4 regions of the Sporosarcina sp. P12(2017) genome follow, and region 4 is predicted to be linked to each of the others. Evidence: riboswitches for the same ligand, from Rfam matches in the RefSeq annotation. Region 4 holds a riboswitch; each other region holds the start of a gene.
The links. A riboswitch is a leader RNA that binds a small molecule or an ion and turns the genes downstream of it on or off. The one in region 4 is predicted to bind thiamine pyrophosphate.
Positions count from the first base shown of each region.

Region 1: another riboswitch for thiamine pyrophosphate. It lies ahead of thiC (phosphomethylpyrimidine synthase ThiC); the one in region 4 lies ahead of CSV80_RS05585 (ABC transporter ATP-binding protein).
Region 2: another riboswitch for thiamine pyrophosphate. It lies ahead of thiM (hydroxyethylthiazole kinase); the one in region 4 lies ahead of CSV80_RS05585 (ABC transporter ATP-binding protein).
Region 3: another riboswitch for thiamine pyrophosphate. It lies ahead of CSV80_RS08440 (thiamine phosphate synthase); the one in region 4 lies ahead of CSV80_RS05585 (ABC transporter ATP-binding protein).

Region 1 is NZ_PDYL01000025.1:22,429-30,089, reverse strand. It holds gene ytxJ (bacillithiol system redox-active protein YtxJ) at 200-526, opposite strand; gene CSV80_RS16125 (DUF1361 domain-containing protein) at 737-1,417, shown strand; gene CSV80_RS16120 (aldo/keto reductase) at 1,591-2,445, shown strand; gene CSV80_RS18080 (hypothetical protein) at 2,768-2,890, shown strand; gene thiC (phosphomethylpyrimidine synthase ThiC) at 2,907-4,679, opposite strand; TPP riboswitch at 4,797-4,914, opposite strand; gene CSV80_RS16110 (calcium/sodium antiporter) at 5,498-6,451, shown strand; gene CSV80_RS16105 (response regulator transcription factor) at 6,517-7,191, opposite strand; gene CSV80_RS16100 (sensor histidine kinase) at 7,207-7,661, opposite strand, start outside.
Region 2 is NZ_PDYL01000004.1:164,174-171,834, reverse strand. It holds gene thiW (energy coupling factor transporter S component ThiW) at 18-506, opposite strand; gene thiE (thiamine phosphate synthase) at 518-1,177, opposite strand; gene thiD (bifunctional hydroxymethylpyrimidine kinase/phosphomethylpyrimidine kinase) at 1,177-1,992, opposite strand; gene thiM (hydroxyethylthiazole kinase) at 2,012-2,782, opposite strand; TPP riboswitch at 2,845-2,947, opposite strand; gene CSV80_RS04830 (DUF3238 domain-containing protein) at 3,139-4,335, shown strand; gene CSV80_RS17980 (hypothetical protein) at 4,391-4,519, opposite strand; gene adh (aldehyde dehydrogenase) at 5,029-6,570, shown strand; gene CSV80_RS04815 (DUF779 domain-containing protein) at 6,613-6,969, shown strand; gene CSV80_RS04810 (thiol-disulfide oxidoreductase DCC family protein) at 7,074-7,475, opposite strand.
Region 3 is NZ_PDYL01000008.1:132,595-140,255, reverse strand. It holds gene ectB (diaminobutyrate--2-oxoglutarate transaminase) at 1-174, opposite strand, end outside; gene ectA (diaminobutyrate acetyltransferase) at 242-766, opposite strand; gene CSV80_RS08445 (phosphoribosylaminoimidazolesuccinocarboxamide synthase) at 1,373-2,053, opposite strand; TPP riboswitch at 2,474-2,582, shown strand; gene CSV80_RS08440 (thiamine phosphate synthase) at 2,653-3,252, shown strand; gene thiS (sulfur carrier protein ThiS) at 3,236-3,442, shown strand; gene CSV80_RS08430 (thiazole synthase) at 3,439-4,212, shown strand; gene CSV80_RS08425 (ThiF family adenylyltransferase) at 4,209-5,225, shown strand; gene CSV80_RS08420 (ABC transporter ATP-binding protein) at 5,656-6,354, opposite strand; gene CSV80_RS08415 (ABC transporter permease) at 6,359-7,429, opposite strand; gene CSV80_RS08410 (hypothetical protein) at 7,637-7,661, opposite strand, start outside.
Region 4 is NZ_PDYL01000005.1:116,749-124,409, reverse strand. It holds gene CSV80_RS05600 (S8 family peptidase) at 1-178, shown strand, start outside; gene CSV80_RS05595 (ABC transporter substrate-binding protein) at 244-1,284, opposite strand; gene CSV80_RS05590 (ABC transporter permease) at 1,281-2,033, opposite strand; gene CSV80_RS05585 (ABC transporter ATP-binding protein) at 2,030-2,800, opposite strand; TPP riboswitch at 2,885-2,983, opposite strand; cobalamin riboswitch at 3,125-3,312, shown strand; gene CSV80_RS05580 (DUF4430 domain-containing protein) at 3,435-6,857, shown strand; gene CSV80_RS05575 (TetR/AcrR family transcriptional regulator) at 7,005-7,574, shown strand; gene CSV80_RS05570 (YhgE/Pip domain-containing protein) at 7,614-7,661, shown strand, end outside.

The DNA.
Region 1 (7,661 bases), on a different contig from region 4:
GGTGCTAAACAAGGGAGATGGGGAAGCGATAGTACGGTGTTGAGAATACAGGGAGTGCCGCTATAACAACTACATCACAATCAAGCAAACAAAATAAAGTTTTGTTTGCTTGATGTGAAAATCTGTAATAATACCCGTATCTGAAACTACTAGGAATGTATATACATTCCTGAGAATCTCATGCGCAGATATTTTATGATTAGCTATACATTTCAATCGCATCACGAACTAGGGATTCTTTAATATGATAATGAGTGGCTTGCCATGTTGCTTTCTGATCTTTTACAATTAACAATTGCGGCGATTCATGTCTTACGCTTAAGTCACTTTCAATCGCTTTCGAAACGGCTTGATCCGTCTGTACGATAATGACATAGAGTGGTAAGTCCGTAACGAGTTTATGTAATTCTTTTTTTGCGGATAGGCTACTGAAACATGTCAAACTCATTTTAAAGAGAAGAACGGATTGTTTTTTAGAACCGTCCCTAACAGTTTGCCATTCTTCTATAGTTTTTATGCGTTTCAATTTAAATCCTCCAGTTAATAGGTTTTATATGGTCTATTTAGTTTCACTATATACCCCTCAAGGTATACAATCAAACTATTGATATTCTTCATCAAGAACTCTATACAATTTCATATGCAGGTGCAACTTAACTCGATTGAATTCGTTTACACTTGTAGTTCATTCAAGATTAAGAGGTAATATATAACAATTCTTGCTAGGGGAGGTTCCATGAAGATATTTTTTGAAAAACATAAAGTGCTAGTATTATTCATGTTTGCTTATTGGGGCGTCTGTCTAGTCATGCTCTTTGAGAGTTTGGATTTTCTCTATGCGGCGTTGTCTTGGAATGTGTTGTTGGCCATATTACCGTTATTCTTTATTCGTCAAGCAGTCATGACGGTAGGGCAGAGAAAAATTAGTTGGTCTGTTTTCTGGATATTGCTTTGGTTATTTTTCTTCCCTAATTCCGTCTATCTCGTAACGGATTTTATTCATATAGCGAATGAAAAGTTCAGGTGGATGGCAAATGTAGTACCGTATGCGCCGGGTGGCGGTATAGTATACAGCCACGACATTTTGATATGGACGAAGTTATTAGTGATTGCCATGGGCTTTTTTTATTCCATCGTAGTAGGGCTGGAGTCTGTTTATATTTTCGAACAGATTGTCAGAATGAAGTATTCAAGGAAGGTCGGCTACGCCAGTATTTTAAGTGTCGGTTTACTGACAGGAATCGGTGTTTATATTGGAAGGTTCCTACGTTTCAATAGTTGGGATATAGTTTTCAATCCATTCCAAGTGTTACAACAAGTGGCGGAAGTAGATCGATTTGGTGTACAGTTCATTATCGCTTTCTCTGGTTTTGTTTTATTTTGCTATATGCTGTTTCGATCGTTTAAGGAAAAGTAAGAAGTGCATTTGTGCCGGCAATACACGTGGATGTTTAGCTATTCATGTGTATTGCAGACACAGGTGCTTTTTGATTCTAAAGGGGAATGAATGTTTAGTTCACTTTCAGCAAGGGAAATTACATGGATGAGACGAGTAGAAGAGTTTACTTTTAAAAAAGGAGTAAGATAAAAATGGAACAGTTGAAAGTACAATCGATGCGATTGAATGATGGAACGAGCCTTCCTTCAATTGGTTTCGGAACGGTTAAAGTAAAAGGTGCGCAAGGTGTAGTCAGTACGTTAACGGCGATCGAAGCGGGTTACAGACTGATTGATACATCAACGAATTATAATAATGAAGGAATGGTAGGAGAAGCGGTTCGGCGGTCATCTGTACCTAGGGAAGAACTGATGATCAGTTCCAAACTTCCTGGAGCTTCACATGATTACGAAAGAGCAATTCTGATGATCCAAGAGTCACTGTACCGTATCGGAATCGATTATTTTGATAAATACTTGATTCATTGGCCACTTCCAAAACAAGATCAATACGTAGAAGCGTGGCAAGCTTTAGTCGATGCGCAGAAATTCGGACTGATTAAGACGATTGGTGTTTCTAATTTCTTACCGGAACATCTAGAGCGTATCATAGAGGAAACAGGTGTAACGCCGGCGACCAATCAGATTGAACGCCATCCGTATTTTAACAATAACGAACTAGTGGAATACAATAAAAGCCGCGGTATCGTAACAGAAGCTTGGAGTCCTTTAGGGCGTGAATTAAATGACGTGTTAGAAAATGAAACGATTGTCTCGATAGCTAAAAAACACAATAAGGAACCAGCGCAAATTATTATTCGTTGGAACCTACAGAATGATATTTTAACGGTCGTAAAATCTTCTAACTATGCCCATCAAAAAGCGAATCTCGATGTATTCGACTTTGAATTGACTGAAGAAGATATGAGACAAATTGATTCTTTAGATAAAGGTGAAGCGGGAAGAGTAGAAGGGCAGCACCCGAATGAATATGAAGAGTTTGATTAAACGTATCTATTTTAGTAATGGGCTACATTGAAAAAGTCTACGATTTCAGATCTTGTTATCATGATAAAAATGACCCACCTAGATCCGCATTGCAAAGAGGCGTGGTGGGTCGCTTTTTATTGTACCAACATGAAATCCAACTTTTAAAGGACAACGGCTAAAAGTATTTGTGTAATTGGGCGCGTGAATGGAAAACGATAGTACGTCACAATACCGATGAGTTTTTCAGAAAGCCAATAGAGCACAAAGCCTGTATTTGAATAGCAGAACATGTATTAATAATGGACACTCTCGATCTTCAAGCATTTCATACATTTCCTATATGTTACAGTTTCTGTATATTCGTGTATGCATTGTGCTTGCAGGAGAGCCAACTGTTCTTCTAACTGATGAAGATTTCGGCGTTTTACAGAGATCTGATGAATTAACTGTTCGGTTGTCATAACTCCATTCACTCCTTATTAAAGATAGATTTCAGCACCGGATTTTTTAAATTCTTCAGCCTTTTCCTTCATGCCACTTTCCATTGCTAGCTTCTCTTCTAAACTGTTTTCATCAGCATATTTTCTAATGTCGTGTGAAATTCGCATACTGCAAAATTTAGGTCCGCACATCGAACAGAAGTGGGCGATCTTGGCTCCTTCAGCCGGCAATGTTTCATCATGATATTCCATCGCGCGTTCAGGATCCAAACTTAAATTAAATTGATCTCGCCAACGGAATTCGAAACGGGCTTTTGATAATGCGTTGTCGCGTTTATATGCATTCGGATGACCTTTTGCTAAATCAGCTGCATGGGCTGCAATTTTATACGTAATGACGCCTTCACGCACATCATCTTTATTCGGTAGACCAAGATGTTCTTTAGGGGTTACATAACATAACATCGCTGTCCCGAACCAGCCGATCATAGCCGCACCAATAGCAGATGTGATGTGGTCATAGGCAGGAGCAATATCTGTCGTCAAAGGACCGAGTGTATAAAAAGGCGCTTCTTGACAAATCTCCATTTGCTTATCCATATTTTCCTTAATTAAATGCATAGGCACATGTCCAGGACCTTCTACCATGACTTGCACATCATGGGACCAAGCAATCTTCGTTAGTTCGCCAAGTGTTTCAAGTTCAGCGAATTGTGCCTCGTCATTGGCATCAGCAATTGAGCCGGGACGTAATCCATCTCCCAAGGAAAACGCGATATCGTACTGTTTCATAATTTCACATATATCTTCAAAGTGTGTGTATAGAAAACTTTCTTTATGATGCAACATACACCACTGGGCCATAATAGAACCACCACGTGAGACAATGCCGGTCACACGATGAATCGTCATGGGAATATAACGGAGCAGAACACCCGCATGAATGGTAAAGTAGCTGACACCTTGCTCAGCCTGCTCAATCAATGTGTCGCGGAATACTTCCCATGAGAGATCTTCCACTTTGCCGTTTACTTTTTCCAACGCTTGATATAATGGGACCGTTCCCACTGGGACAGGTGAGTTGCGGATGATCCATTCACGTGTTGTATGAATGTTCTTTCCCGTTGATAAATCCATGATATTATCTGCACCCCAACGTGTAGCCCATGTCATCTTTTCCACTTCCTCAGCAATTGATGAGGAGACCGCAGAATTTCCGATATTCGCATTGATTTTCACATGGAATTTACTACCGATAATCATCGGTTCCGCTTCTGGATGGTTAATATTAGACGGTATAATCGCCCGTCCTCTCGCCACTTCATCCCGTACAAGTTCAGGCGTTACATTTTCGCGGATTGCAATGAATTCCATTTCAGGTGTAATGATTCCTTTGCGTGCATAATGCATTTGTGTAACATTCATGCCACTTTTTGCTCGTAATGGTTTGCGTTTCAACAATGGAAATTCTGCGTCATTTTTCATTTTTTCCATTGAACGGTACCCATTATCCTGTGGCTTCACTTGCCGACCTTCATACTCTTCCACGTCATTTCGTTCAACTATCCAGTTCTTCTTAATATTCGGGAGTCCTTTTTGGATATCCACTTGATAACCAGCTTCCGTATATTTCCCGCTTGTATCATAGACACGGAAAGGTTCATTTGGTATTTCACCTTGATCAGTTACAGTTGGTGATAGTTCAATTTCGCGCATCGGTACGAGTATGTCAGGACGACTTCCTTGTACATAAGTCTTGCTACTTGCCGGAAAACATTCATGGATACGGATTTCTTCTTTCTTCTCTTGCATTTTGTCATCGTCTCCTTTTAAGGGGCGACATGACTCGATTCAAGTGATGGGAATCGGCAACAAAAAAGACCAGTTCCGTAGATAGGACCTGGTCTTCAAAACGCAAAATAAGCGTTGCTGATAAAATGAAAACTTCCCTACGCTGGTACGAGCCAGATCAGGTCCAAAGAGTCCGGAATGCGTGTACTGTCATTCCATCTCAGTCCAATAACGTTGGACACCCCTAGTATTAGTATTTAATTGTTCGAACAGGAATAGTATACCATACCTAAATCGGTTTTTAAAGAGTAATTATTCTGTTAATTTTCATAGGTTCCGTTATTTACCCGTAACTAGTGTGATTGGTGAGGAAGCAGAAATGCGTAATCAGAAGAAAACCCCCAAAATATTGTACATTCAGTCCTATAGTAAGTTTCTGGAAAATTATATCGTTGCCTTGTCTGTAAAGATAGATCTATGGACAAGCTATTTTTATAAAATCTTTTCAACAACACTCAAGAAAGCATGTAATGATGAGAAATGAATGTTTTGTATGACTTGTAAGATGCATAAGTAGTGATGACGTGAGATAATCAAAAAGAAAAAATAAAAGGGGGAAGGATCAGTGTAGTAGAGTTTACATTGTATAACATATCTGGGATTGAGAAGGATGAATGCTATGGGGAAGTAAAGTCACATACATATTTTGTTTTTATCATGGTGCTTGTCATAATATGCATCAAGTATGCAGTAATTGATGCAATTATTTTATTGTAGTCTAGACACACTTGCATACAACTAATTAGAAATATCATTCCTATGGAGGAGGTAACCAATATATGTCCTATGTTTTACTCATTATTGGATTTGTATTATTAATAAAAGGTGCCGACTATTTCGTGGATGGCTCTTCAAATATTGCAAGACTGTTGCAAATTCCACCTATTTTGATTGGTCTCACCATTGTAGCGCTCGGAACTAGTTCACCAGAAGCGACGGTCAGTATTATTGCAGCGATGGGCGGAAACGCAGACGTCGCAGTGGGGAACGTAGTCGGAAGTAATATATTCAATATCACCATCGTTGTCGGGATGGCGGCATTTCTGTTTCCGTTGAAGGTACAAAGTGAGACTATCCGGAAAGAGATTCCGTTCACTTTATTAGCAAGTATAGTCATGTTGGTGTTGATGAGTGATATGGCATTACAAGGCTTCAGCAGCAATATGATCACACGCGGCGATGGAATTATTTTCTTACTATTCCTTTCGATCTTTATGTACTATGTGATTGAACTTGGCCTTCGAAGTCGTCAAAATGCTACACTTACACAAGCCACTGATAATGTGAAGTGGGGGAAGAATATACTAATTACGCTAGTCGGGTTGGCAGCGATTATATTCGGAGGCGATTTGGTCGTTAGCAACGCCACGAAAATCGCTTATTCTCTTGGCATGAGCGAAACATTAGTCGGTCTTACGATCATTGCGATCGGTACGTCATTGCCTGAATTGGTTACATCAATTTCAGCGGCTTTGAAAAAAGAAAGTGAAATCGCTTTAGGGAACATCGTCGGTAGCAATATTTTTAACATCCTGTTTGTTCTCGGGGCTTCCTCTGTCATTACGCCTATCGCAGTGAACGATAAAGTGTTTATTGACGTCATCATTATGCTTGTATTGACCCTAGTATTATTGCTATTCGCTAGAACTGGCTTCAAAATTGGTAAGCGTGAAGGGCTCATGCTAGCTGTAGCGTACGTCGTGTATCTTGTGTATGTTATTTTACGTAATTAAGAAAAGGCTACTCTCCATTCATTCGTGGAAAGTAGCCTTTTCTATCTTTATAGCATGATATGTAGTTATCTCCACTTATAGCCGATACCCCAAACCGTCACCAAAATCTCGTCAATTAGAAAATTTGATTTCCTCAACTTATCCCGTAAATTTCGAATATGTGAATCGACTGTCCGAACCTCTGTATACGTGTCAAATTCCCAAGCTACTTGAAGCAAGTCTTCCCGGGTAAACGTCCGATTTGGCCGAGTCATCATCGCTTCTATAATATAGAACTCCTTTAACGTAAGACGCACTTCATGCGTGTCATACAGGATGGAATAGGACTCCAAGTCAAGAGTAAATGGACCTTCATGAATAGTCTTCGGTTGATTTTCGTTCTCTGAACGCCGTAATGCCACGCGCACTCTCGCGATGAGTTCCCGCTCGTCAAATGGTTTCGTAATATAATCATCTGCCCCTAGGTCAAGTCCTTTTACAACATCGGATTTGTCGGTTCGAGCCGTTAATAAAATTACAGGTACAGCTGAAACTTCTCTCATTCTGCGGCAAACTTCCCATCCATCCATACCAGGCATCATGACATCGAGCAACACGAGATGTACGTCCTCCACCTGGAATAGCTCAATTGCTTTTTGGCCGTCAGTCGCTTGCAAACAGCGATATCCGTGTGGCGCGAGGAATAGTTCGAGCAGATCGAGCATGCGTTGTTCATCATCAACAAGCAAAATGGTCTTCATATGCGTCACCTACTTTCAATATAATCGTACCGTAAAGATACTCCCTTGATCTAATTCACTTTCTACCTCGATCGTGCCACCGTGCGCTTCTGTTAATTCCTTCACTGTCGCCAAACCAAGGCCAGCACCGCCAAATGAACGGGAACGAGATTTCTCGACACGATACAGCTTTTCAAATATTTGTTGCTGATTTTCCACTGCAATACCGCATCCGCTGTCTTCAACTTGTAATAGTACATGCTTTTTATCTTGAAACGCACGAATGATTACGGTGCTACTGGTTTCAGAATAGTGAAGCGCGTTGTCTAACAGGTTAAGAATAATTTGTTCGAGGCGCATTCGATCTGCCACGATAGGGAAATCGCGGACTTGTTCGATCCGAAGCGTTATTCCTTTCAAATCAAATGATGGTTGGACAAGCTGCACAATATCTCGAATGAACTCCTCAGCAGCGAATTCGGATTTCGTCA
Region 2 (7,661 bases), on a different contig from region 4:
CATTTTACATCATGGTCTTACTGTAAATCTTTAAAAATCTTCAATTTCAAAAGTCTCGGAGCCAATAATAGGCCAATAATTGTCCCACTCACTGTCGATACAAGAAAAGGGGGAAGGAAGAAGAAAGCGGTTACGGTCGTGCCCATCAAAATTTTTGCATAAGGCACTGCAAACATAGGCGCTATCAAACCGGTACCGATTATCTCCCCAATGCCTGCACACCAATTTCTTTTGAAACGCTGATAGAATACGCCGGCCAAAAATGCACCGATCATCCCGCCTGGAAATGCGAGCAGTGAGCCGGTTCCTGTTAGTATACGTACGAGTCCTGTCATAAACGCTACTATGACGGCGGCGCCCGGACCCATTACAATCGCTACTATGACATTCACAGCATGCTGTATGGGGTATGCTCTGGCGATACCAGCAGGAAATGAAACGAATGCAGAGCCGGCAACTGCAATTGCGACAAACATTGTCATGAACATCATTTTACGTGTATTCATACGGACCTCTTTCATTCCAACAAGGAGTGAATGGTTTTTGATAAATCACTTGCCGCATACTGTGGATCTTTAGCCGATGCGATAGCGGAAACAACGGCTACACCGTCTGCTCCCGCTTGGATAATGGAGCCAGTAGTAGCCAGTGTAATACCACCTATAGCAACTATTGGCATATCAGTGAATGCAGTGTGAATTTCTTTTACCAGAGTGGTACCTACAACGGCTGAAGCATCCAGTTTGGTTGAAGTCGGATAGATAGGTCCCAGTCCTACATAATCCGCCCCAATTGATTGTGCCAGTTGTACTTCTTGTGCGTTGTGAGTCGAAACTCCGAGCCATTTATCCGGACCAATTCGCTGACGCACGCTGTCTGCCTGTTCGTCATCTTGTCCTACATGAACTCCGTCTGCATTAATTGCTAATGCCAGATCCACATCGTCATTGATGATGAAAGGAACGCGATACAGTCTGCAGAGCGCCTGACACTTTTTGGCGAATCCGAGCAAAGCGTCGCCTTCAAGTGCGTTCGATCCTTTCTCACGCAATTGAAAACATGTGATACCACCGCGAAGAGCTGCCTCTACTATTGCTAATGGATCCTGACTTCCTGAGTTTGGCGTGCCCATTACAAAATATAAGCGTAATGCTTTCTTTACTTCCATATTTCGCATCAGTGCATCTCCTTTTTCAGCTGACCATATGCCCAGTGATTTGTCGGTCCGTGTCCTGAACCGATCTTCAAGCCGTTTTCAATCGCAGCCTGTATGAATTGCTTCGCTTCGGCAACTGCATCCGGAATGGAATAGCCTTTTGCCAGGAAACTGGTCAGTGCAGCCGCAAATGTGCATCCAGTTCCATGTGTGTCTTTAGTTTGGATCCAAGGTGCTGTCACGGTGAATGACTGACCTTCTGCATCGGCATAATAATCCTTTGCATCCAGTACATCGCTACGGTGACCGCCTTTCATCACGACAGCTTTCGCTCCCATCTTAATAAAAGCAGTTGCAGCTTGCTGAATGTCTTCGTCTGTCTGTATTTTCATTCCGGTCAGCACTTCCGCTTCAGGAATATTTGGTGTCACAATTGTAGCTAGCGGTAGTAAATGTTCTTTTAGTGCTTGAATCGCCTGTTGTTGCAATAAAGATTGTCCACCCTTTGCAATCATGACAGGGTCGATGACTAAAGGAATTGGGGGGTATTCTTTTAATAGCGCAGCTACTTCAGTAATAATATCAGCCGAAAACAGCATTCCGGTTTTACATGCTTTTACATCAAAATCATCAAGCACAGCCCGTATTTGTGTTATGACCCCGTCGGTCTGTATTGGATAAACACCGTGAACACCGTGCGTGTTCTGAGCAGTCACTGCAGTTAGTGCAGAAGTTCCGAATACGCCTAGCTCCTGAAACGTCTTTAAGTCAGCCTGAATTCCTGCACCTCCTCCGCTATCCGAACCAGCAATGGTCAATGCTACTTGTACTGTCAATTAAAAAACCTCCTGTCTATTATGCCAAAAATGTTTTTGATTCGCGATCCAATGTATGTAATGTATTTAAGAAGTTCACAGCAAAGTCTCCGGGGCCACTTGAAGTTTTTGCTGTTTGTTCACCAGCTCGTTTATAAAATGAAAGTGCGTCTGCCACAGCTTCTAGCGGACGTTCCATTCCTACGGCAAGAAAAGCACCTGTAACAGAGCTGAGTAAACATCCCATACCTGTAATGGTAGTCATCATGGGGTGACCGCCTGTAATAGATAGTGTAGAATGTCCGTCCGTAACAATATCGACTTCACCTGAAACTGCTACCAGACAGTTGTACTTGCGTGCAGTCTTTTTTGCTATATCCTCGATGTCTGCTGAACCTTCTCCTGCATCGACACCCTTCGCGGCCCAGGGTATATCTGCAATCGCAGCTAGTTCGCCTGTATTACAGCGAATCAGTGTGATATCTACTTCGTCCAGTACTTTTAGGACGCTAGCTTTACGAAAAGGTGTGGCACCTGCACCAACAGGGTCTAGTACGACAGGTTTTCCTGCTGCGCGGGCACTGTTTCCCGCTAAAATCATTGCATCCACTGTCTGTTGTTTTAACGTACCGATATTTAAAATACTACAATCTGCAATTCTTGCGATATCTTCTGCTTCTTCTACTGCATCCGCCATAACGGGAGAAGCACCTAGTGCAAGTAAACCATTTGCTTGGAAATTCGCAACTACAAAATTTGTGATGCAATGAACGAGCGGTTGCCTTTGACGAAGTTGTTGAATAAGTTGCATGTTTCTCTTCCTCCCATTAAAGGTATATATACAAAAAGCCCATGCATAGATGGGCGGTTGGGTATAAAAACTACCCACTTTCCTCCGCTAGTATGTACTAGATCAGGTTCAAAGGGTTTGCATAATTGCATCTCAGCCAAAAAGAAGGCACCCCTAGTGGTGGAATGTATCAGACGAGCTCATTATATCATATACATGAAAAAGGTTGAAATAATACTGGTATAACGAGGTGGAAGTAAGTGAAAATGAGTGATTGCGCATAGAAGAACAGGTATAACTATAAGCTGAATGTTACATAATTATCTGAAGGCGTATAACTGTTTCAGATGAAATAGATAAAAGGGAGCAGATCGCAAATGGAGAAATTATTTGAAATTCAACAGATGGATCATTCGTTGGGTGATATAACGTTTACATGGAGTGATATAGGTGGTTATTACCGTGTCTATAAAGATGATCGGCAAGTATACGAAGGGACAGCCCCGAAGTTTACGGACGGGGAGCTGGATCCGTCACATCCCTTCCAATATACAGTGGAACGAGTGGAAGAAGGACGGGTTAAAAATGTAATTGTTATCCAAACATCAGCCCTGACAGAAGTACAGAAAGATGAACATCCTTTACAACGCTTAGTAATTACAACGATGGCTGCTCCATCGCAAATTGCATTGTCATGGGAGTGGATTAAGGATGTGGAGAAGTTCGATATTTACCGTAACGGTCAATACCTCGAGACAATTACTGATAATCGTTTTATTGATCGCCAGACGAATTCTTCGGAGCCGGTGGTATACAGTGTTTCGGCAACGCGTCCGTTGATTGACAGCAATCAGAAAATGAATGTCAGTAAATCAATTGCATCTAAAGTGTATGAAGTGATTATGCCCCCAGATCCTGATAATAAACCAACAGAAGAAGTTTATACTTTTTCCGTCCGTGTTAAGCAACGGGATCGATTACTAAAACCGGTGGCTGACAGGGAAAAAATAAATGAAGTGAAGCAATGGAAGTTCCGCTATACAACATTTTTAAAGGAAGATATCATAAAAAATCCGAATCTCTTTTCACCGATCCCATACTTTACAGGGGATGATCGGGACTTCAATCCAGAAGGAAAAAGCTTCCGCACCCGTGTCGATATAGAAGGAAAGTTTATTGGAGGAGACAGCGCACTGCAATTTACGAAAGCAACTGGACCCTCTATTGGATTGAATTATATGAAACGGTATAAACGTCATGACCATGCTTCTGTAGACGGTATAGAAATCGAGAGGTTGGAAGGAAGCTCGACCGAAGTACATTTTGCAATCAACCATGACGTGGGCAATCCACTAACCGCTTCACCGCCTATTCATTATGAAGTGAAAGCCCATTTGGATCAGCAAGGGAATCTAGACCTGGTTGGCTATCATAATGATGCGCCTCACCATGAAATTTATTTAGCACTTGATGACGAGGATTGGCGCTCGGTGCATCGTACTGAAAGTGAAGGGTTGGCATATTTGTCGGGTGTGCTCGGAGATAATTATTGGCGTTATATGACGTGTAATTAACAATGAACGGCCGCAATCCATAGTAGATTGCGGCTGTTCATTTAACTATGCCGTTCTATTTGATCGTTTCTTGAAAACTCTTTTGGTCTGAATTTAGTTTTGTGACTCGTACGTTCAATTTCCCGAACGATTCCTCTGTTAGTTCAATTTCTCCATCTTGTTCATATTTCTTCCATGTCCTCAATTCCTTTCTATCAAATGTTTCCGTTCGGAATTTTTTGTATATAGATAAAGAGAAAGATAAAGGGGAATAAAGCAAGAAACGCAATTATGACTGATATCCAACCATCTCTTCGAGCATCCTCCAGCAGTGAAGAAATAATTGTTACATGAAGTTTCAGTCCAATAACCGTCATAGATAAGAGTATGACATGCAGAACGCTGATAGAGCTCTTTTGATTCATAAGAACCCCTTTCCACTAAAGTACTTTCTCTTAGCATTGCCTAAAATGTGCAGTTTAATAGTCTTTGTAATGAATAAAAGTAGAACGGTAATATCGGACTCTATGACTCGCTTGATTTATGATAGTATTTGGTTGAAAGCGCTTACTAATTAGTTTAGAATAAAAGGTAGCTTATGAAAGCGTACACGTCAGGAATAAAGTGAAACTATGTTTCGTATAATAGCTTTGCGTGCATAATGATTGCGCTGAGATACAAGCAAAATAATGAGAACAGGGAGTGTGACGCAGTATGGTACAAGCTTCAGAAAATCTAGTTTACGCAAATCCAAATACAGAAGGTTCCAAGGTTCAGTTCAAAGAACGCTATGATAACTTCATCGGTGGTAAGTGGACGGCACCAGTAAAAGGCCAGTATTTCGATAATTCAACGCCAGTTACAGGTAAGGTATTTACCCAGGTGGCGAGATCTACGGAAGAAGACATAGAATTGGCTCTGGATGCAGCTCATGCAGCAAAAGATGCATGGGGAAAAACATCAGTCACTGAACGTTCGAATATTTTGCTGAAGATTGCCGATCGTATTGAAGAGAATTTAGAAATGCTAGCTGTAGCTGAAACGTGGGATAATGGTAAAGCTGTCCGTGAAACATTGAACGCCGATCTTCCGCTTGCAGTAGATCATTTCAGATACTTTGCTTCTGCAATTCGTGCGCAAGAAGGCGGAGTTAGCCAAATCGATAACGACACAGTAGCCTACCACTTCCATGAACCATTAGGGGTTGTAGGTCAGATTATTCCTTGGAATTTCCCGATACTGATGGCAGTATGGAAACTTGCTCCGGCATTGGCCGCAGGAAACTGTATCGTATTAAAACCAGCTGAGCAAACACCTGCATCTATTTTGGTATTGGTTGAATTGATCGAAGACTTACTGCCAGCAGGTGTTCTTAACGTAGTCAACGGTTTCGGACTGGAAGCAGGAAAACCACTAGCATCCAATCCGCGCATTAATAAGATTGCCTTCACAGGGGAGACGACAACAGGTCGTCTGATCATGCAGTATGCTTCTCAAAACTTGATTCCGGTTACATTGGAACTGGGCGGGAAATCTCCGAATATTTTCTTTGAAGATGTGATGGCAGAAGACGATGCATTCCTTGATAAAGCAGTTGAAGGTTTTGTTATGTTTGCATTGAATCAAGGGGAAGTCTGTACATGTCCGTCCCGTGCATTAATTCAGGAATCCATTTACGATAAGTTCATGGAACGCGCACTGGAGCGTGTTAAAGCAATCAAGACAGGAAATCCATTGGACCCAACGGTCATGATGGGTGCTCAGGCATCTACTGAGCAACTAGAGAAAATTCTTTCCTACTTGGATATCGGAAAACAAGAAGGCGCAGAGTGTCTGACGGGTGGAGAGCAGAACAAACTTGAAGGCGATCTTGCGGAGGGCTATTACGTGAAGCCGACGGTATTTAAAGGACATAATAAAATGCGTATCTTCCAGGAAGAGATCTTTGGTCCTGTAGTGGCAGTAACGACATTCAAAGATAAGAAAGAAGCGCTAGAAATTGCGAACGACACATTATATGGGCTGGGTTCAGGTGTATGGACGCGTGATATGAATACGGCGTACCGCTTCGGTCGCGGAATTCAGGCAGGGCGTGTATGGACGAACTGCTATCATGCATATCCTGCACATTCTGCTTTCGGCGGCTACAAAGCTTCGGGCATCGGTCGTGAAAACCACTTGCAAATGCTGGCACATTATCAGCAGACAAAGAACATGCTAGTTAGCTATGACGAAAGCAAACTAGGATTCTTTTGATCGAATCTGTCTGGAGGATCCGAAGTGAATGGAGGAATTCCTATGCCAGATCGAGTAGTCGCAACAGAAGAAGCGTTGGCCCTTATAGAGTTGTTAAAAGATAAGCACGGTCTTTTGATGTTTCATCAGTCCGGCGGTTGTTGTGATGGATCTTCTCCGATGTGTTACGAAGATGGAGATCTAATTATTGGCAATCAAGATGTATTGCTTGGGCATATCGGCGGCATGCCGTTCTATATGATGAAAAGTCAGTTTGAGTATTGGAAGCACACGCAGTTAATTATTGACGTGGTAGATGGACGTGGTGGAATGTTTTCGCTCGAAGGAGTGGAAGGGAAACGTTTCTTAACCAGATCCCGTGCTTTCACTGACGAAGAATATAAGGAATTAACTTCATGAAAAAAGCCTTCCGTAAATAGGGAGGCTGGGACTGAAAGCAGCTCCAGAAACATCGGGGCTTGTTTTCAGTCTTTTTAGTATACTTGGATATATAGTTAAAATTTTTACGAGATAAAACGTTTACGTTCTTCAGGTGAAGGTAACATGCAGGATAACTCCTTTTTGCCAAACCATTTATATCGGTTCTTTGCAATATAGTCGTAGGCGATATCGCGGATTGCTGGTGGGATGATTACGAATAGAAATGCTAAGTGCCATAAACCATCCAGTTTTTTTGCGATACGTAAAGCTGCGCCTGACTTTGTATAGGCTTTTTCATTTTCTATCAATACTAAGCTATCTACGTTATCGGGAATTTGATAGTCTTTACGAAATTTTCTACCCACATCATCTTGTAAGGAAGCGAATGAAAAGTGTTTGTACGGGTCACGTTTAATAATAAATTGTACGCTTGCGTCACAGAAATTACATTCGCCATCAAATAGTATAATTCTATTTCGTTCCATATTTATTCTCTCCTTCGAAAATAGGTGATATCGTACTATACCCACATAGCGTTAACTTCACTCATCCTCAATAAACAGAATAATTTAATTGATTCAGTAATCCGTATAAAATAGAAGGTGATTAGGTGGTTCAGTCTTGTGTATTATATTAAGAAAAAAGGGTGAAAAAGGATGGAACGTCAATAC
Region 3 (7,661 bases), on a different contig from region 4:
GTTCAAAGCACCTGCGCCGGCAAAGAAATCGATATATTCTTTACCTTCCGTATCCCACATCTTATAGCCTTTTGCTTTGTTGAATACTGTTGGGAAACTTCTGCTGTAACTTCTCACTTGCGACTCGCGATTCTCGAATACTTCCATTACTTTCTGACTTTTTGTCAGTACCATGTGTAATTAATTCCTCCGTTAGATTCTGTATTTTTCCAGTGTCAAGTTGCGGCAATCGGCCAGTTTCTCAGAATGGTCCAATGCGGAACAGTTTTTCTGATTCGTGCCCGCCACCCGGGAATTGATCTTTCGTATAACCATCTGTGATCGTGCATTCCGTCCCTAAGTCACGTGCTAAGCCTTTAAATAGATTTGTTGACGGAATATTAGATGGCGTAACTGTTGTTTCTAGATACCGAATATTCCGACATGCATCACTTTGCAAAATCGTATGCAACATACGAGAAGCCAAACGCTTACCTCGTACAGATTCATCGACTGCCACTTGCCAGATAAACAAGGTATCTTGCGCTTTTGGTTGAATAAAGCCTGAAATGAAGCCGACAAGCTTTCCGTGATCTTCTACTACGATACTCGTGTCGCTGAATTGATCTGCCCACAGCAAATAACTGTAGGAGGAATTCAAATCGAGTATTTTCGTATCCTTAATGAGCTGCCAGATGAACTTTCCATCTTCTACAGTCGGAATACGAAATGAATACGGATCGTTCGGATCTAGCCCTGCAATCGAAACTTTGTGTTTAGTTTCCAAACAGTTTCTCCTCCAAGTTCTCTTACATGTAGTTTTACAAATTTTCATCATCTGAAATTCTCTAAGATGTGTGCTTCTTCATCCGAGAACACCATCTAACTGAAATACGTTCGTCGAATAGTCATCAATGTGAGGTTTTAAGGACCGAGCAAACACGCTCGGCAGATTCTTCTTATGAATCTAGCGGATATAGCAAGGGTACTTACGTAGAAAAGCCAAAATGGAGATTCGTGCTGGCTACTATGGGTGCTATCTTTCTGCCTTGCGGTATGAAGTGCAAAAAAGAGCGCCTTTACAAAAGCGGGGAGCTTTTGTTCATGGAAACAGCAGATATATTAAAGATTCGCTGATATGAAAGACACTTTCAATATCTTGAATTTACTACCATACGTATTCATCCAACCAACGTTCACACACTGGTGAAGAAGCAAACTATGTGTCTCCTCTGACACTGGTTGTAATTATAGGAAACTCTGAAAACGTTGTCAACAGTAAATATATCAATTTATTTATTTGATTAAAAAGTAAAGTACTGATAAGTCAGTCAGCGTATAGCCTAAGAGGGAATATAAAAAACCGGAAACAATTTTCGTTTCCGGTTGAATTTTATGAAAATAATATCTTTTCTAATTCCATTGGTGCAATATATGTATCCCCTTGATAAACACGCATATTACCACCTGAAATTTCATCAATCAACATGATGTTTCGCTCAGGATCGCGACCAAATTCCAATTTGATATCATATAGCTCTAACCCTTTTTCCGCCATCTCTGATCGAACGACTTCAGAAATTTGCTGAGTTAATTCTTTAAGCGTTGCGTATTCTTCATGCGTTAAAATATGAAGTTGCGCCAAAGCATCTTCTGAAATAGGTGGATCTTGACGTTCATCGTCTTTTAGCGTCACTTCCACGAAAGCATCCAATACTTGCCCTTCTTCAGCATACGCACCGAATCTGCGCAAGAAACTTCCGACCGCACGGTATCGACAAATCACTTCTAATCCTTTACCAAAGACCGTAGCAGGTTTCACCGTCATCGTCACTTCATCCAGATCAGCATTGATGTAATGTGTTGGTACGTTTTGCTCCTCCAATTTCTCGAAAAAGTATTTCGTCATGCGAAGTCCAGACTTCCCAGCACCATCAATCGTCAGGCCTACTGTGTTAGCACCTGGATCGAATACACCATCTTCCCCTGTTACATCATCCTTGAATTTCAATAGCACGTGGCCATCTTCCAAGCGGTAGACGTCTTTCGTTTTACCAGAATAGGTTAATTTCATCCGTACGATTCTCCTCTATTCATAAATGTGTACTACCTATTCAGTATAAAGCACTTTGACGAGAAGAAAAAGTATTGTTTGACGAAAGTTGATAGGCATCATGACAGATTTCACAAAATACTCTTATACTTAGGATCACACATACACTTTAAAGAGGAGGAAATGAATCATATACTTTCATACGGTTACCTTCTACCTTTAATTCGGAGCGCTTTTTGAAATACGTACTCTTCCATCAAGGCAAGTATTGAACCGGCTCTACAAGAAGCAAGCATCCTTTGAAACAATAAAATTATGGAAATCATTGTAAATGGTGTAGAAATCGGTATCGGTAATCAAATCGCTGAATGAGTACATATGTAAAAGAAACTCTTTTCATTCCGCCACACACATGATAAGCTAGTTGTGAAAACCAAATATTTTGACTATTAGGGGAATCCTTCACAAGGACTGAGAAAAGAGTGTGGCTCTGAAACCCTTATCACCTGAACAGGTTAGCACCTGCGGAGGGAAGTGGCGAGTCGTACCGTACGTATTTCTGTCGACATTTCTACCACTTTCCGATTCGGGAAGTGGTTTTTTCTATTGGAGGGGAATGAATGGAATTACTTGGCGTGACCGACGACCGTCTTTCAATTGATGAACTTACGCTACACTTGCAGCAGACTGCACCGTTTCTTGACGCCATCATTTTGCGGGAAAAGTCCAAGACAGATGAACAGCTTATAAATATAGTCACGCGCCTTGCAAGTGCTGGATTTCCACTCAACAAGCTCATTCTACATGCCAGACCTCACCTAGCTAGCAGGCTGAACTTATCAAAAGTACAGCTGACCGGTTATGGCATGTCTTTACCAGATGCACATCAAGAATTTCCTGAGCTGGCATTCGGTTGCTCGATTCATTCGTTGGCAGAAGCAAAGGAAGCTGTGAAAGAAGGAGCAGACTGGCTTTTGTACGGGCATATTTTCGCGACGAAATCGAAGCCCGGATTGCCAGCGCGCGGCACGGAAGAATTGTTTTCTATTGCAGAGTGTAGTTCGATTCCCGTGTATGCGATCGGTGGAATTCAGCCGCGTCACTTGCCCAATTTACAGCGAAACAATGTAGCAGGTGCTGCCGTATTATCCCCTATGCGTTCACTAAAAGTCTTACAAAGTTATAGAAATGGAGTGTCGTCTGATGGAGAAAATGATTGATTTGAACGGAAAATCGTATTCGGTCGTTCCGGAAGTAGGGACGATTCAGCAGTTACTTGAGCATTTAGGACTTGGCGATCGTATTTTGATTGTGGAGAAAAACAAAGAAATTTTGCAGAAAGATTACTATGACGCACCAATTATGGACCGAGACCAAATTGAAATCATACATTTTGTAGGAGGCGGATGAAAATGTTAAAAATAGCAGATAAAAAATTCTCTTCACGGTTATTACTAGGTACGGGGAAATATCCTTCATTTAAAATACAAAAGCAAGCAGTTGCGGTATCAGAAGCAGAGATCCTGACGTTCGCGGTACGACGCATGGATATTTTTGAGAAGTCACAGCCCAATTTCCTCGAACAACTAGATTTAACGCGCTATACATTGCTACCGAATACGGCAGGAGCGAGCACAGCAGAAGAAGCTGTACATATCGCACGTCTCGCAAAAGCATCCGGACTTTGCGACATGGTAAAGGTGGAAATCATCGGGTGTAGCCGTTCATTGCTCCCCGATCCCGTGGAAACATTACGCGCGTCTGAAATGCTGTTAGAGGAAGGCTTCATTGTATTACCCTATACGTCAGACGACGTAGTGCTTGCAAGAAAACTATGTGAATTAGGTGTTCACGCTATCATGCCGGGTGCTGCGCCGATCGGTTCGGGCAGAGGCATTCTGAACCCACTGAATTTATCCTTTATTATTGAGCAATCCAATGTACCTGTCATCATTGACGCAGGCGTCGGCTCGCCAAAAGACGCGGCTTTTGCGATGGAACTCGGAGCAGACGGCGTTTTACTGAATACCGCAGTATCGGAAGCCGCAAATCCTGTCATGATGGCAGAGGCAATGAAGTTGGCGATTGAAGCGGGTCGTCTCGGCTATAAGGCAGGACGTATGCCAGTACGCGATTATGGCGTAGCTAGCAGTCCGACTGAAGGGCTCGTGACAAATTGAGCAGTAAATATTCTCGGCAAGAGTTGTTTGCACCTATCGGACTAGTTGGGCAACAACGTATCCGCGAAGCAAAAGTTTTCGTCCTAGGAGCTGGTGCACTCGGCTCTTCCGGAGCGGAGATGCTGGTGCGTGCAGGTGTCGGCGAACTGACGATTGTCGATCGCGATATTTTGGAGTGGACTAATCTTCATAGACAACAATTATATACAGAGCAAGATGTGATCAATCAATTGCCGAAAGCGATCGCAGCGGAAAGTCGATTACGTGCTATCAATAGCGATGTGAAAGTTCGCGGGATTGTGGCGGATGTAACGCCTGAAAACGTCCTCGAGTTATTCGAAGGACATCAGTTCATTCTCGACGGCACAGATAATATAGAAACTCGGTTACTAGCAAACGACGCTGCATTACAACTCGGCATACCATTCTTCATGGGTGCTTGCGTCGGTAGCTACGGGCTGACGTTTCCTATCGGTGTAAAAGAAGGATCGCCCTGCCTGCATTGTCTGCTCGAAGCTTTGCCGCCACAGTCTTTGACTTGCGATACAGTCGGCGTCATCTCGCCAATCGTTGTCACAACTGCCGCTCGTCAAACCGCCGAACTGCTGAAGTGTATAACGGGCGCGACGATGGAACCCCGCCTCGAATCCGTTGATCTATGGACAGGCGAACGCGCCGCAATGAACGTGCAAAGCATGAAGAAACCCGGTTGTCCAAGTTGCTCAGACACCCCAGTCTATCCTTATCTGTCTGCTAATGAAGTCATGCGGACCGCTGTACTGTGCGGACGCGACACCGTGCAACTGACATGGCCGAAAAACCGACAAGTAGAACTAATACCATTTGCCGAATCCATCCGCGATATCGTTTCTAATTTAAAACAAAACCCTTATTTGGTTTCCTGTGAATATAACGACCATCGCCTCGTGTTATTCCGCGATGGCCGGATGTTGGTGCATGGAACCAAGGATATCACGGCTGCTCGGAAGATTGTGGCTGGTTTGCTCGGGTGATGGTTGGAGAATAGAGCAGTCATGCATAGTTTCATGAGCGGATAACGTGTCTGATAGAGCGGGTAGCTGGCGGCATTGAGCGCTCGTGCGATTTTATGAGCACTTAACTCACTGGATTGAGCGGTTAGCGTGTCGCATTGAGCAGGTAGCCCGCAGCATTGAGCGCTCCTACGATTTTATGAGCGGCTCCAAGAATAAACTCTGGATTGAGCGGTTAACACATCACATAGAGCGGATAGCCGGTTATATTGAGCGCTCCCACAGTTTTATGAGCGGTTAACCCGCTATATAGAGCAGTTAACACATCGCATAGAGCGCTCCACATCGAACATAGAGCGCGCCCCCACAATCCCACCAATAAAAAAACGCTTCAGAAAGCCATAAAACGGCCGTCTGAAGCGTTTATTTCATTACTTATTCTACATCCCACTCACTCAGTCAAACCCAAATCCTTCTCAGCCGTACTCTCCAGCTTCAACACACCATCCGTCATTTTGTACACTTTATCCACGTACTTAATCAACCGTACATCATGTGTCACAACAATGGTCGCCGTCTGATTAGACTTCGTTTCATTACGCAACAACTCCATCACTTCAAACGCTCGATCAGAATCGAGTGAAGCGGTAGGCTCATCTGCTAAAAGAATGGATGGCTTACTGAATAACGCTTTGGCAATCGCCACACGCTGCCGCTCGCCGCCCGATAAATCGGAAGGATAATTCTTGTGTAACTTAGTAATACCTAAATCCTCGCAAAGCTTACGTTGCTCGTCTTTCGACATATTATCTTTTTTCACTTTATTCAGCAATTCCAGCTGCTCATCGACAGTTAAAAACGGCACGAGGTTGGAAGCTTGCAAGATAAAACCAATTTCCTGTAATCGGACTTTAGAACGTTGCTTTTCATTCAACTGCGATAACTCTTTGCCATTAATGATGACTTGCCCTTCGCTTGGAGATTGCAGACCGCCAGCCACCGTCAGGAACGTACTTTTACCTGAACCCGATGGACCGATGACTGCGACCAATTCGCCACGTTCGACTAAGAAATTGGTCTCCTTCATCGCTTCAACGAGCGTATTGCCTTCACCGAACGTCTTTTTCGCGTTTCGTAATTCCAGTACCATCGTCTTACCCCCCTATCGCTTCGAGCGGATCAATTCGGATAATCGTCCAAACCGAAATGACAGCTCCGAGAATCGCCACTACTATTAAAATCAAACCATAAATCATCATGGTAGGTATATCGAACATGATAGGAACTGCATTCGGCAGGAAGCTTCCCGCAAGTAACGTTAGACCAAAGGCGAGGACAACCCCGATTAGCGCAAGAATGAATGTCTGTGCGACAACCGATCTTGCCAAATAAGCACTGGAAATCCCCTGCGCTTTCATCAAACCGAACATGCTGATTTTCTGTACTGTCAATACGTACAAGAAAATCGCAACGATTGCAGCTGAAATGACAAATAGGAAGTAAATCATATAGGTCAATGTCAAGTTCTGTTCTGTATAGCCCGGCAGATTCTCGATAAACGTTTCTGTTTCAATGATTTCCGTATTGTCGGGCAAGGATAGTGTATCCCAGTTTTTATCTTTGACGACAACCGCATTGACTACGTCTTTATTCATTGTATAGGCGTCACCGAATTTAATTTTCTGCATATCATTTAACTTCATGTAGAGAATAGGCGATGCATTAAAACGCGCTTTTTCCGTGAAGCCGACAATCGTCAGTTCCGTATCAGATGATGACAACTCGAGCGTATCTCCGATCTTAAAGCCTTCATCTTTCAACACGTCGGATGCCACGACGCCGTTTTGAACGTAAAACGTTGGGTCTCCTTCACTAACTTCTGGCTTAATGAACTCTTCCCTATCAATACCGAAGAGCATAACATTTTGCTTGGTATCACCATTGTTCGCAATGGCACCCATTTGGCTGACAACAGCCGTTTCTTTCGCATCCAGTTCATCGGCTACTTCCTTGTTGAGTGCAGATTCGTATAAGCTCTTATCCGATTCCTCTGTCAGTAAAACCGCATCGACTTTCCATGTGTCAATCGCTTCCCTGTTCATGCTGGCTAATCCATTTGCCAGTCCGGATAGGAAAAACACGAGGAACGACACCAATAGCAAAATCGATGTAATGAGTAAAAATCGTAATTTATTCTTCTTGATTTCGCTCCAGGCTAAAAACATTCATTCTCACTCCTTTTAATCGGATATTTATAGCTACTTCTTTCGATATGCCATGAATCAATATAATTCATAGTCTGATCTTCCGTTTTATTCTACCGACACGAACAAACTGCTATTTTCTTAGTTGTTTACACTTTGTATAATGTTTATATGAGTTGATTATACATAGTTCTAACTATAAATACTAGAATAATTGACTGCATAGACCTACTTTTTACTTTTTGATTTCCTA
Region 4 (7,661 bases):
TATCGAAAGCTTTACAGCGAAAGTGGATCCTACAAATAGCAAGCAATTATTAATTACACCAACTAAAGAGTGGCAACTAGGAGTTCATTATTTACGCGTGGAGAAAGGGTTGCAGAATAAAAAAGGTGTCGCAATGAAAAAGTCATTTGCTGTGAAGTTTACGGTACTTCCTCGCTAATTCTATAGAATAGAAAAAGGCTATTGCAGCCAGTCATAGAGACTTTTGCAATAGCCTTTTGTGTGTTACTTCGTTATTTTAGAAAACATGTCACCTGTGCTGACGTCTAAAATCATATCGTCCACTTCAGGTTTCGTCTTGATCAATTCCATCTCATGTAGCCAGTCACGCACTTCTTCCCAAGATGTTTCATCAAGCGTACCAAATGCTTCACCGTCTGTATCCATCTTCGGTAATAACACATTTAAACTTTCCGTTTCAATTGCTTTGTCTAACGGGAAGTTCGCTTGATCTTGGTTGCTTAGCAAGAGGTCGAGTGCTTCTTCGGGCTGTTCTACCATAAATTCATACCCTTTTTGTGCTGCCCGCCAGAAAGCCTGGATTGCGTCTTGTTCTTTGTCCCATGTATCATCACTCGTCAACAACACAATTTCACTATAATTTGGCACGCCATAGTCTACTGGATTAAAGTAGCGCGTTTTGAAGCCTTTCGAGTTCATGACAGGCACTTCGTGGTTAATAAATGTTCCTGTCACGGCATCAACACGTTTTGAAACGAGTGAAGATTCCAATTCGAATCCAACGTCGATCATATTCACTTTGTCATAATCGCCGCCGTCATTCGTTACCATCGTTTTAATCAAAGATTCGTTTAGTGGAATCCCTGGATAACCGATTGTTTTACCTTCGAGATCTTTAGGTGATTGAATCGAACTTTCCTCTAGCATGACAGTATAATTTAGTGGCTCTCGCACAATCGAGGCGATTGCTTTAATCGGAATGTCTTCATTGGCTTGCGCTAAAATGACATCCGGTTGGTAATACAGTCCAAGAGTCACTTTTCCTGCTGCGGTCAAGTTCATTGGATCGGTCGGATTGGCAGGGAATTGTATGTCCACTTCCACGTTCTCTTCATTAAAATAACCTTTTTCCTGGGCTACATAAATATAGCTATGTACTGCATTTGGATACCAGTCGAGCATGATGCTGACTTTTTTCTTTTCATTGTTCGGTGTCTCTTCGTTATCTGCGGGAGTCTTATCATTATTGCACCCAGCTAGCAGTACAAGAAGAAAAATGATGCTAAGGAACAGACGTTTTCTCATTGGTGATTCCTCCATTGTAAAAAGTGTTTTTCCAATACGACGACGAGTAGAAAGAAGATAATGCCTACTGCAGATAGCAAGACGATCGGTGCGAATACGGCGGCACTGTCAAATTGCGTCATCATTCTTCTGCTGAAGTATCCAAGTCCTGCCTGAGCACCTAGCCATTCCCCAATGGCCGCACCGATTACACTCAGTGTGACCGCCACTTTGAGTCCAGAGAAGAAAGATGGCAAAGCGGAAGGCAGGTCTAATTTATAGAAGATATCTTTTGCGGACGCACCCATTGTTAGCATTAATTCACGTAAATTTTTATCTGAAGAGCGCAAGCCGTCGAAAACGCTGACGGTAATCGGGAAAAAAGTAATCAGTACCGTAACCGCGACTTTACTCCAAATGCTGTAGCCGAACCATAAGACGAAAATCGGTGCGAGCGCGATGACCGGAATCGTTTGCGACGCGATCAGGATAGGGTAAAACGCCTGCTCGATCGGTTTCTTACTATACATCGCAATTGCCAGTGTGGATCCGAGCATGATTGAAATCGATAAGCCGATTAAGATAGTTAAAGCAGTCGGAGGTAAGTGGTGGATAAACAGCTCCGTCTTCAGCTCCCATAATCTGATCAGAATCGCTGAAGGGGACGGGAAGAGAAAGCTTTTGTCGTAAAGACGTGCGCTAATTTCCCATAGGCCCAGTAAGATCGCAACGAAAAGTATAGACCAACTATACGAAGTGATTTTCTTCATAGCCGCGCCTCCGAACGAAGCTCGCTAATAAGTTGCTCCTTCATTTCCATCACTTCGGGCTGTGCCAGGTCTCGCATAGTACGTGGTCGGCTGAGAGGCACGATGACTTCGCGAATCGTCTGTACTGGTCTTTCAGCGAGTACGAAGATGCGATCGGATAGAAATAAAGCTTCGTCGATATCATGTGTGATGAAGACAATCGTTTTATCGAGCTTCTGCCATTGATCGATCAGCCACTCTTGCATCGTCAGCCGTGTGATCGCATCGAGTGCGCTGAATGGCTCGTCCAGCAATAAAATATTGGAGCCGGTCAGGATCGTTCGTAAAAAGGAAACCCGTTGTCGCATCCCGCCTGATAAATTTCCAGGATAAGCGTTTTCTTCGCCTGCCAGTCCGAAATCAGCGAGTAGCTGGATGATCTGGTCGGCAGTAGGTTTACCGCCTTGAAGTTCTACTGGTAATTGGACATTTTCAAGAATCGTTCGCCACGGCATGAGTAAGTCTTGCTGCGGCATATAGCCCACTTTGCCTAATCGCTTCGTTGTCACTTCTCCGTTCAATGAAATCTCACCACTGTCAGGATTCTCTAGACCGGTGACCAGTCGGAATAAAGTGCTTTTCCCGTAACCACTTGGTCCAATGATGCTGACAAATTCGCCTTCATTTACATGCCAATCGACTTGGTCAAAAATTGCGGTTGGTTTAGAAGCATTGGTTGCTCGATAATGAAAAGATACATTCGTAAACTCTAAAACCTTATTCGTCATCATTCTTACCACTTCTCATTTCTTCAAAAAATACACACAAAAAACCACTTCTCTGTGCGAAGTGGTTGCATAGTACGGTCGAAATCCGTCATATGTCCACTTCCCTCCGCTAGCATTATCTAGAGCAGGTTTCGAGGGTTAAGGCGAACGCCTCTCTCAGCAACAGCACCCCTAGTGTTTATCCATATCTTATCGTTACATAGTCTGAAAAGATAGTCAAGATAGGACAGGAATAAATTGGTCATTTATAGGGAGTTGGAAAATATCCTACACGTCAAAAATCTCGCTATTGCAATTGTTTTGTCGACTCATTATGATTAAGGATAGTTTATAGCGTATTTTGGTGTCTTGCTAGTTTGCAAGACGTAAAAAGGAATCAGGTGAAAATCCTGAACGGTCCGGCCACTGTAATTGGAAAGTAACTTCTGACAACCACTGGTATTCATACTGGGAAGGTTGAAGTTGCGTTCGTATCCAAAAGTCAGGAGACTTACCATAATACAATGCTTACAGCCTTCCGGAAAAAGGTGTGTATGTTGTGTTGTATTATGTATGTCTAAACACGCATCCATCCATCCTTGTCTCTTTCCGGAGGCGGGATTTTTTTATTGAAAAAAATAGGGGGTAGGAGTCGTTGAGGAAAGGTAGTCGAGTAAGCAAGACATTATCTGTGTTGCTAAGTTTATTGTTGGTGTTGTCGGTTTTAACTCCAACAGTACAAGCAGTTGATACAGGAGTAGAGAATACACAAGGAATGGTTGAAGAGCAGACAGATGTGGAAGAATTATTAGCTAGAACCGTTCAGTTTTATAAAAACAAAAAGATGAAATTGGATTCGTGGCAATTATTAGTCGGGCTTTACGCAGCAGGTGAAGACCTGAATGATGGCGAGTGGGTATTACCAGAATGGCAAAAAGAAGATCCAGATTATCTAGAACCTATACATTATGGTACAGATCATATTCGCTTTATCTTCGGATTGCTTGCAATGAACGAAGATCCAGCCGATGCATGGGAAACGAATCGTAATCTTTATGCGGAATTAGCATCGCAACAAAACGAAGAGACAGGCTCATTTGGCGGCATTAATAAACATATGTGGGCCGTGCTTGCGATGGATACAGGCGAACGTCTAGGAGCCGATTTAGGTGAGTGGAATACAGATAAGAAACAAAAAGCGCTACAATTTTTGATCGATAACCAAAATGAAGATGGTGGATATTCATTCTTTGGTCCGGTTTCAGACCCAGATATGACAGGTATGGGCATGATCGCGTTGTCGAACTATCAAGGGGAAGAAGCGGCAGATGCAGCTATTGAAAGAACGAAGGACTTATTACGAGCTAGACAACTAGACTTAACGACGGGTGGATTTAATTCGCCAGGTAATTTTGGAATGGGCGATAATGCCAACTCCACAGCGACAGCGATTTGGGGTCTAGCTGCAGTCAATGAGAATGTACTAGCAGAAAAGTGGCATGTAGGCAATCAGACAGTAGTAGATGCAATAAAAGGTTTCCAGTTTGAAGACGGGTCTTATAAGTGGAAAGTGACTGATAAAAGTACTAATTTAATGGCGACAGAACAAGTATTACTTGCGCTAGCAGACATGAAAGCGGGAAGTTCTGTTTGGAATCGAATTGCTTTAAAAACAGAGCGGCCTACAGCCTACGTGAAAGTCGATGGGGTAGATGCACCGATTCTTGCAGATACTGCAGTGGCATTCGAAGCAGGCGATACGATTGTACAAGTTGTTGAACAGTTGTTAAAAGAACAAAATATTCCTTACGAGTTGGATCAAGCGAAAGAGAATTTTGTATCGATTAACAACGTTCAAAATGGAAATTTACATGGCAATGATCAGTGGGTTGTTGATGTTAATGAAGGATCATCTACTTCACTTTTCGATAATGTAGTAAACGACAATGATAAGATTCACATTTTCTATAAACGCAATGCAGTTCTTGAATCCATTACGAAGTTGAAAGTCGGGGACAAGGATCCGACTATTGAACTCACATTAAGTGGAGACACGTTTACGGAAGCGGCTTCAAATGTTAGTAACTGGACTATAGGTAATGGAGCCCTAACAGTTGGCTCAGTCACAGTTGAAAGTAGTCAGAACGTACTTCTACATGTGCAAGGCGAAGTACCAAATGTAACGTTATCAATAACTGGGCTTGCTAAAGCAGTGCAGTCGAATGTAAACACTACTGCAAATAATACTCCTGCTATACCAGAAACTATTCGTACGGTAGACGATATGCTTGCGGATACGTTACGTTTCTATGAAGTGGAGAGATATAATAAGGATAATTTCAGATGGAGTATGCCTGGAATCAGTTGGACGGAATTGGTTGCATTGGGCGCGTCCAGTTCACAATTAAGTGATGGTACAGCACAATTACCAGAGTGGCTCACTAAAGATCCAGGATTACAGAAAGATGAAGCAGATACGGATCATATTCGCTATATCTTCGGTTTGCTAGCAGTAGGTAAAGATCCATCTACTGCATGGGAATCTAAACGAAATCTTTATGCAGAGCTAGCGGCACAACAAAAGGCAGACGGATCAATTGGTGGTATAAATAAACACGCATGGGCGATGCTCGCTTTAGATACAGGTGAGAAGCGCGGGCAGGACGTAGGAACATGGGGTGCCAATGCAAAAGAGAAAGCGTTACAACATTTGTTAAAGCAAGAAAAGGAAAAGGGTGGATTTTCGCTTTCATTAAATGAACAAGACACAGCTGATCCTGATATGACGGGCATGGTCTTGTTGGCACTAGCAAATTATCAAGATGATAGTGCGGCGAATGCTGCAATTGAACGTGCAAAACAAGCCTTGCGCGAACAACAACTTGATACAGCTGGCTGGGGCGCTTGGGGAGAAAACTCCAATAGTATTGCGACAGTCATTTCAGGTCTGGTTGCGGTAGGAGAAGACGTTACATCGGATAAGTGGCAAAAAGGTGAGGAATTACCCTTAGATGCTTTAAGCAAATTCCAAACGAAAAATGGTGCATTTGCCTTTACTTTACCGGCCGATCAATGGGTCAATACGAAAGCAGTAGAACAATCCTTAATTGCCCTACAAGAAATTAAAACGGGGAAATCTGTATGGCAACAATTTTCTGAAGTAGAAAATGTAGAGCCGCCAGCAGATGAAACGTCTATTACATTTTCCGTAGAAACGCGCACAATGGATACGGGGGATATTATTAGCCCGAAATCGTTGAAAATTGAATCAGGAGATACCGCATTTACGGTACTAAGACGTGAAGTAGAAAACCGTTCCATACCATTTAAATTCACTGGTGCAGGTCCAACTATATACGTCAAGAGCATTAATAATATAGGTGAATTTGATGGCGGCCCACTAAGTGGCTGGATGTATTCAGTCAATGGTGAGTTTCCGCAGTATAGTGCTGGAATTTACGAATTACAAAAGGATGATATTCTGCGCTGGCAGTATACAAGGGACTTGGGAGCAGACTTAGGAGATAACTGGAATCCTACACCTGAAATATCAGTCGACGCACCTGAAAACGTACAAGCAACAATTACAGATGGAAAGCTTCAACTTCAGATAAAAGATGAAAAGACTGGCGAACTACAAGCTGCTAAAGTAGAGAAAACAGAAGTGGTTGGCGGATTTATGATCGTTCAAATCGGAGAGACAGGCAATGTACTCGATTCATTAGAAGGTCTTGAATTGACCTCGGGAATACAGCAAGTTGTAGTACTCGATAACGACAAACCGTATAATTATTTCAAATCTGAAAGTGAGATAAAATCAACGAAAGAATGGAATATTAAGTTCTCAGGTGCATTACAGAATGATGCTAAGAACTTAGAAAAAGTTGTCATTCGAAATGCAGCGGGCGAAATCGTTCAGGTTTCTACAACGCTTGGAGAAGATGGAAAGTCGTTAAAGATCAAGCCGAGTACTAGATATACTCAAGGTGAACTATACTACTTGACGATTACCGATGTACTATCAGCAAATGGAGAAGTGATTAAAGAACCTATTCGAAAAATATACGTGATTGAATGAAAATTATAGACTATCATGCAAGTCATTACCATATGGCTTGTATGATAGTTTTTTTGTGCAATATCTTGCATTCATTCATCAATCTATGTAGTATAATGACTAACAGACTGAAATGGTATTTCGGTCACTTTTAAAGGGAGTGTCATAATGGATCGCAGAGAAGAAATTATGTTGGCAGCTGAAAAATCATTTTCGATGTTCGGATATAAAGCGACAACGATGGACCGGGTCGCGAAGATTGCGAATGTGGGGAAGGGCACAATCTATACATTTTTTTCAAATAAAGAAGAATTATTTCATTCGATTGTTTGGAAAATGGTTGAAGAAATGAAAAACGTCTCCGAACGAACTGCTAAAGAAGGAGCATCTTTTCAAGAAAATGCCCATGCACGTATTATGCAGTTGCTGGAGTTTCGCGAGACGCATCAGCTATTCATTAAATTGATTGAAGAAGAGAAAGAGTTGCGTACACCTGCTGTAGGAGATGCGTTAACTTCTATAGAGAAGGAAATATTGAAATTCATTGCAGGAAAGATTGAGCGCGGTGTCGCAAAAGGTGAATTGAAGCCATGTAACAGCGAACTGATTGCTTTCCTTTTATTCAGATCTTATTTAGCACTAGTTAATGATTGGTCAAAAACACATGATGAACAGCTGACGGAGAAGCAAATAACGGACATTTTGAACGGTACGATCTTCTCCAGTTTGTTAGTTTGACGTGCGCATGACGGAATATAGAGTGAGGGTTTATACGAAATGAATAAAATATGGTTTATAGTCAGACGGGATCTCCGGAATATCTTC